One region of the Winogradskyella sp. PE311 genome, then DNA from elsewhere that is predicted to be linked to it. Evidence: riboswitches for the same ligand, from Rfam matches in the RefSeq annotation. Region 1 holds a riboswitch; the other holds the start of a gene.
What was found. A riboswitch is a leader RNA that binds a small molecule or an ion and turns the genes downstream of it on or off. The one in region 1 is predicted to bind S-adenosylmethionine.

Region 1 (3,790 bases):
TTTCGATACCTTTTACATTCTCTTGGAGGTACTTAATTTTTGCACCATACTCACTTGGTAAACAATATCCAGTTGTGTCAGGAATATTTAAAACTGTTGCACCAGCTTTTATGGCTGCCTCACAAACTCTTGCCAAATACTCATTATCTGTTCTACCAGCATCCTCAGCATAAAATTCAACATCTTCAACAAAAGACTTCGCGTATTTTACTGCTGCATAAGCACGCTCCAAAATATCTTCTTGCGTTGTTTTAAATTTATGAACAATATGAGATTCTGAAGTTCCAATACCTGTATGTATTCTTGGTTTTACAGCATACTTTAAAGCTTCAGCAGCCACTTTAATATCATTTTCTACAGAACGTGTTAAACCACAAACAGTTGCATTTTTTACAATTTTTGAAATTGCTTCAACTGATTTAAAATCTCCAGGACTTGATACTGGAAAACCTGCTTCAATGACATCTACACCCAACTCATCTAATTTTTCAGCAATGATAACTTTTTGTTCTGTGTTTAACTTACAACCCGGAACCTGTTCACCATCGCGAAGTGTTGTATCGAAGATTTGAATATTGTTATTTGACATTTATCAAAATATAGATTAGTATTGCTTAACGAAGTTAAATTTTTGAATTTTTCTAAATCTCTAATATTTATTTATGTTTACGACGTTCAAATGTAATTTTATAACTTAATTATCTTATAATCAACAACATAAAACCATTTTCTTTTGACAACTAAAGGCCAAAAAGATAATTTATTTTCACTTGTAAAGTCATTGACAAAGTCTGAAAAACGACAATTCAAACTTTATGTTGGGAGATTAGGTGTGAATTCTGATTCTAAATTTTTAAAACTTTTTAATCTTTTAGATAAGGCCAAAAGTTATAATGAAGGTTCAATTTTAAAATCTGGTATTGTAAAAAAGTCACAGCTTGCAAATGTAAAAGCACATCTATATAAACAAATCCTTATCAGTTTAAAACTAAATCCTTCTCACCAAAATATACGTTTACAGATTAGAGAACAATTAGACTTTGCTTCAATTTTGTATCACAAAGGCCTATATAAACAAAGTTTAAAAATCCTTGATAAAGCTAAAGATTTGGCAATTTCTAACGAAGAAAAAAATTCTGCTTTTGAAATTATTGAGTTAGAAAAAATTATAGAAGCACAATACATAACACGCAGTATAAGTACACGAGCGGATGAACTCGCTGTACAAGCCAAAAACTTAAGTGCACTAAACGTTATCGCTAGCAAACTCTCTAATTTATCACTTCAACTCTACAGTATCATTCTTAAAACTGGTTATGTAAAGAATGAAAAAGAGAGTAAAATGGTTACCAAATATTTTAATGATAGACTTCCTAAACTCAATCTTAAAAAAGTTGGTTTCAGAGAAAAACTATGGCTGTATAAAGCGCATTTATGGTACAGTTTTTTGATGCAAGATTTCTTAAACTGTTATAAATATGCTTCAAAATGGGTTGATTTATTTCATCAAAATCCAAGTATGATTAACTTAAATCCAGTGTTTTATTTAAAAGGAAATAATTATCTACTTGAATCTATATATTTTATTAGGAACAAACCGAAATTTGTTAAAAAATTAGATCATTTTACAACTACAGTCAATAACACCAAGTTTAACAAAGATGAAAATGTTTCTACTTTAATTTTCCTCTACACAAATTTCCATAGCATAAATCAACACTTTATTGATGGTAGTTTTGAAGAAGGTTTAGAGTTAATTCCACAAATTGAAAAGGAACTTTTAGATTATAAAGACAGAATTGACCCTCATCATAAATTAATTTTCTATTACAAATTTGCAAGTATGCATTTTGGAGTAGGAAATAATAAAGAATGTATTAAGTACCTCGACAAAATCATATCAAACAAATCGCTTTCTATGCGCGAAGATCTACTCTGCTTCTCGAGAGTATTGAATCTTGTTGCGCATTATGAAGCAGGTTTAGATTATCATTTAGAAACATTATTGAGAAGCACCTATAAATTCTTAATAAAAATGAATGATTTGCATGAAGTACAAAAAGAAATGATAAAGTTTATTAGAGGGCTCCAAGATATTTATCCACATGATCTAAAAAATGCTTTTAAAGATTTACTTAAAACTCTGAAAACTTTTGAAGACCATCCATTTGAGCGTAGAGCATTTTTATACTTAGATATTATTTCATGGTTAGAAAGTAAAATTGAAAATAAACCAGTAGGAGAGATAATTAAGACTAAATACTTAACAAAATATGCGCATTGATTTTAGTGAATTCATAAAAAAAGCATAAAAACTGAAAATAAATTTGGAAATTAAGTTTTTGTATTGCAATATTTGTATTCATAAAGTTCAATAACTTACTGAAATGTTATCAAGAAAGGTGGAGGGATAGACCCGATGAAGCCTTAGCAACCCTTAGATTTACTAAGAAGGTGCTAAATTCTACTTGAAAGCGCGAGTCATTTTTCGCAATTTTAGATAGATAACTCAAGACTAATTACCCATCTGTAATTAGCATTTTCTTTATAACATTTTTCTATTAAGTATGCTTCTAAAAGAAGCTTATTTGGCTTTTGAATTAATTTATTTTAACTCAAAAAACTAGAAAAATGAGTACACAAAAATTTGCAACAAAAGCGTTGCACGCAGGACATGACGTTAGTCAAACAGGAGGAACAAGAGCTGTTCCTATTTATCAATCTACAGCCTATGTTTTCGATGATTCAGACGACGCAGCAGGGCGATTTAATCTATCTGTTCCAGGTTTTATTTACACACGTTTAAATAATCCTACCAACGACATTTTAGAACAACGTTTAGCAGCTTTAGAAGGAGGTATTGCGGCAGTAGCCACAGCTTCTGGAACAGCAGCTATTTCTACAACCTTACTAACACTTTTAAGAGCAGGAGATCATATCGTTGCTTCTAGTAGTTTGTATGGAGGAACCTATAATTTATTGAGTGTTACGTTGCCAAGACATGGTATTACAACAACATTTGTAGATGCTTCTAATCCAGAAAATTTCGCAAAAGCTACTCAGGAGAATACCAGAGCAATTTTCATTGAATCCTTGGGTAATCCTAAATTAGATGTGCTAGATATCGAAGCTATTTCGGTAGCAGCTAAAGCACACAAAGTGCCTTTAATAGTAGATAATACAGTAGCAACACCATATTTATTAAACCCTATTGAGCATGGCGCTAATATTGTGATCCATTCTTTAACAAAGTATATCAATGGAAATGGGACTTCTTTGGGAGGAATTATTATTGATGCTGGTACTTTTGATTGGACCAACGGAAAGTTTCCAGAATTTACAGAACCATCTGCTGGCTACCACGGATTGGTTTACAGCGAAGCTATTGGACCAGCTGCATTCATTGCAAAAATTAGAATTGAAGGTTTGCGAGATTATGGAGGAGCTTTAAGTCCATTTAATGGTTTTCAAATTATTCAAGGTTTAGAAACTTTAGAATTACGTATTCAAAAGCATAGTGAAAATGCACTTGAATTGGCGCAATGGTTACAAGCACAACCAGAAGTAAAATGGGTAAACTATCCAGGTTTAGAAACGAGCAAATACAACGATCTCGCTAAGAAATACTTACCAAAAGGACAAAGTGGTATCGTAACTTTTGGTGCAGATGGTGGTTTTGATGCCGCAAAGACTATTGCTGATACAACGAAAGTTTTTTCTCTATTGGCTAATATTGGAGATACAAAATCACTAATTATTCATCCTGCAAGTACAACGCATCAACAATTAA
Region 2 (3,790 bases), 970 kb from region 1:
ATTTAACTTATCTTTTTTACTATTAGTTGAAAATAGATTATCTGAAGTGTCAGTAAAATTTAACTTTCCGCCGATAAGTACACCGGCACCTATCGCTAACCCAATTATAAATGGTATGTATTTGTTTTTTGTTGCCATATTATTTCCCATGCAAGTGGGAATCTTCATTTAAGTCTTCTATGCGTTCTAATATAATACCTGCTTTTTCTAAAAATTGCAAACCTGAATCGTCTTTGTATCCTTCAGAGTAAACAACTCTTATAATACCTGCTTGATGAATTAACTTACTACACTCCTTGCATGGTGATAAAGTAATATATAATGTAGAACCCTTGCACGATTGTGTGGATGCCGCTACTTTTAAAATAGCATTGGCCTCAGCATGCAATACATACCATTTTGTATAGCCTTCGTCATCTTCGCAATAATTTTCAAAACCTGTTGGTGTACCATTATAGCCATCTGAAATTATCATTCGGTCTTTAACGATAAGAGCACCTACTTGTTTCCGTTTGCAATGTGAGAGTTTACCCCACTCCTTTGCAATGCGCAAATAAGCCTTATCATAACGTAATTGTTTTTTTTGTGGCATTAATTACTATGGTATCTATAAGTAACGAATATAATAGGATAGTATTTTATAAGCAATCTACTTCTAGTTAAAGTTTTACCAAACTTAATTAAGAAGTTAATAAATCGCTCTGTATTATCATTGGTATAACAAGCCCTATTACTATTGCAGAGAGGACCATAACCCAGTCACGTCTAGAAAATCTAAATAAAGTCTGAAACAAGAACCCAAGAAATAGAACCACAAATACGACAATCACTTGAGCGATTTCAATACCTAAAGCAAATTCTATAAGTAATTCTATTTTATTATCAGCCAGCCCAGCTAACATCTTAAACTCACGCGCAAAACCTAAACCATGTATAAGACCAAAAAACAAAGTAGTAAAGAATAATAAACCAATTTTTCTACCTCTATCCTTTTTACCAGCCGTAAATACGTTGTAAATAGCCGCAATTAAAATGGTGATAGGAATTAAGAATTCTACCAATTTACCACTAACACTTACAACACCATAAGCCGCTAAAACTAATGATAGGGTGTGCCCTAATGTAAACATAGAGACCAACAATAAGACACGTTTCCAATCTTTAAAAACATAAGGCACAGCCAAAACCATTAAAAAAAGAACATGGTCATAACCATTAATATCTAAAACATGATTTAAGCCATACTCAACATTAAACCAGAAATTTTCTAACATAATTGATGCATTTGGGTAATTCAAAGTTACAATTAAAAAGCAAATTAAATTCAATTAAAATAAAGTGGATATAATTTGCTTATTCTTAATTTCTTTCAGAATATTGTAATTCACAAAGTTCAAATAACTTATTGAAATGTTATCAAGAAAGGTGGAGGGATTAGACCCTTTGAAACCTTAGCAACCCTTAAACTTATTAAGAAGGTGCTAAATTCTACGTAATTACCGATTCATTTATCGGTTAATTGGATAGATAACCGAACATAATTACACTGTTGTAATTAAACTTCTTTTTAACTTTTTTCTATTTAAACGTCCTTTTTTGGACTATTTGTATTTTGATTTATTTAGCTAGTTAAGTAACAGAAAATGAATTCAAAACATTTAGAAACACAAGCGATACGTACTCAAATAGAGCGTTCGCAATTTTTAGAACATTCTAGCCCTTTGTATCTAACATCGAGTTATGTTTTTGAAGATGCCGAAGATATGCGTGCCTCTTTTGCGGATGAAAAACAACGCAATATTTACAGTCGATATTCTAATCCAAACACTTCCGAGTTTGTAGAAAAGGTTTGTTTAATGGAAGGAGCTGAACGTGGTTATGCTTTTGCATCTGGCATGTCTGCTGTGTTTTCTACATTTGCAGCTTTATTAAATTCTGACGATCATATTGTGTCATCACGAAGTATTTTTGGCTCTACACAAACATTATTTAATAACATTTTAACTAAATGGAATGTCTCTACAAGCTATTTTAAAATTGATAAATTAGATACTATAGAAAATCTCATTCAACCTAATACAAAGGTTATCTATGCTGAAAGCCCAACAAATCCGGCTGTTGATATTTTAGATTTACAACGCATAGGAGATATTGCAAAAAAGCACAACCTAATATTTATTATAGACAATTGTTTTGCAACACCATATCTACAACAACCTATAAAATTTGGTGCAGATTTAGTGATTCATTCTGCAACTAAATTAATGGATGGCCAAGGCCGTGTTTTGGGCGGAGTTACCGTTGGAAACGCAGATTTAATTCAGAAAATCTATCTGTTTTCAAGAAATACAGGTCCTGCATTATCGCCTTTTAATGCATGGGTTTTATCTAAAAGCCTAGAGACCTTGCCTGTAAGAGTAGATAGACATTGTGATAATGCACTCAAGGTGGCAACATTTTTAGAATCTCATAATAATGTCACTATTGTAAAATATCCATTTCTAAAATCGCATCCGCAATACGAATTAGCAAAACAACAAATGAAACTAGGTGGAAATGTTGTCGCTTTTGAAATAAAAGGTGGTATTGAAGCAGGTAGAAAATTTCTAAATGCAATAAAACTGTTGTCACTTTCAGCAAATTTAGGAGATACTAGGAGTATTATTACACATCCTGCATCTACAACACATGCGAAAATACCAGAAGATATTCGTTTAGAAACAGGAATTACTGCAGGATTAATACGAATTTCTGTTGGTCTGGAGCATCCAGAAGATATCATAAACGATTTAAAACAAGCATTAAACTAATGGCAAATATTAAGCAAGAATTAAAAAAACGAATCTTAGTTCTCGATGGAGCCATGGGAACGATGCTTCAGCGATATAATTTCTCAGAAGACGATTTTAGAGGAAAACGTTTTGCAGATTATCCTTCACCTTTACAAGGAAATAATGATTTACTTTCATTAACGCAACCCAAAGCAATTGCAGAAGTACATGCCAAATATTTTGAAGCAGGAGCAGATATTGTAGAAACGAATACATTCTCTGGGACAACTATAGCAATGGCTGACTACGACATGGAAGATTTAGTTTACGAACTCAACTTTGAATCTGCCAAAATCGCCAAAGAAGTTGCTGATAAATTCACAAAAGCAAATCCAGAAAAACCACGTTTTGTTGCTGGTAGTATTGGCCCAACAAATAAAACAGCGAGTCTATCGCCAGATGTAAATCGTCCAGAATATAGAGCTATAACTTTTAATGAATTACGTATTGCCTATAAGCAACAAGTTGAAGCTTTAATCGACGGTGGAGTTGATGTGCTTTTAGTTGAAACCATTTTTGATACTTTAAACGCAAAAGCGGCTTTATTTGCCATTGAAGAAGTAAAAGAAGAACGTAATATAGATATTCCCATTATGGTTTCAGGTACCATAACTGATGCTTCAGGGAGAACATTATCCGGACAAACAGTTGAGGCCTTTTTAACCTCAGTATCTCATATTCCGTTATTAAGCGTAGGTTTTAATTGTGCACTTGGTGCAGAACAATTGAAACCTTATTTGCAAAGACTTTCTAATGAGACTGAATTTTTCACCTCAGCACATCCTAACGCAGGTTTACCAAATGCCTTTGGAGAATATGATGAATCACCTCAACAAATGCAACTGTATATCGAAGACTACCTCAAAGATGGTCTTGTAAATATAATTGGAGGTTGCTGTGGTACGAGTCCAGAGCATATAAACGCAATAGCAGAAGCCGCTCAGAAGTACAAACCAAGA

Region 2: it holds a riboswitch for S-adenosylmethionine, as region 1 does, so the genes downstream of both, ACFWU4_RS00665 (trans-sulfuration enzyme family protein) here and ACFWU4_RS04780 (O-acetylhomoserine aminocarboxypropyltransferase/cysteine synthase family protein) in region 1, are expected to answer to the same signal.

What each region holds. Positions count from the first base shown of each region.
Region 1 is NZ_JBHZTH010000001.1:1,132,178-1,135,967, reverse strand. It holds gene ACFWU4_RS04790 (2-isopropylmalate synthase) at 1-589, opposite strand, end outside; gene ACFWU4_RS04785 (hypothetical protein) at 734-2,284, shown strand; SAM riboswitch class I at 2,388-2,511, shown strand; gene ACFWU4_RS04780 (O-acetylhomoserine aminocarboxypropyltransferase/cysteine synthase family protein) at 2,632-3,790, shown strand, end outside.
Region 2 is NZ_JBHZTH010000001.1:162,100-165,889, forward strand. It holds gene ACFWU4_RS00650 (S41 family peptidase) at 1-138, opposite strand, end outside; gene ACFWU4_RS00655 (deoxycytidylate deaminase) at 140-592, opposite strand; gene ACFWU4_RS00660 (HupE/UreJ family protein) at 681-1,274, opposite strand; SAM riboswitch class I at 1,411-1,534, shown strand; gene ACFWU4_RS00665 (trans-sulfuration enzyme family protein) at 1,644-2,810, shown strand; gene ACFWU4_RS00670 (homocysteine S-methyltransferase family protein) at 2,810-3,790, shown strand, end outside.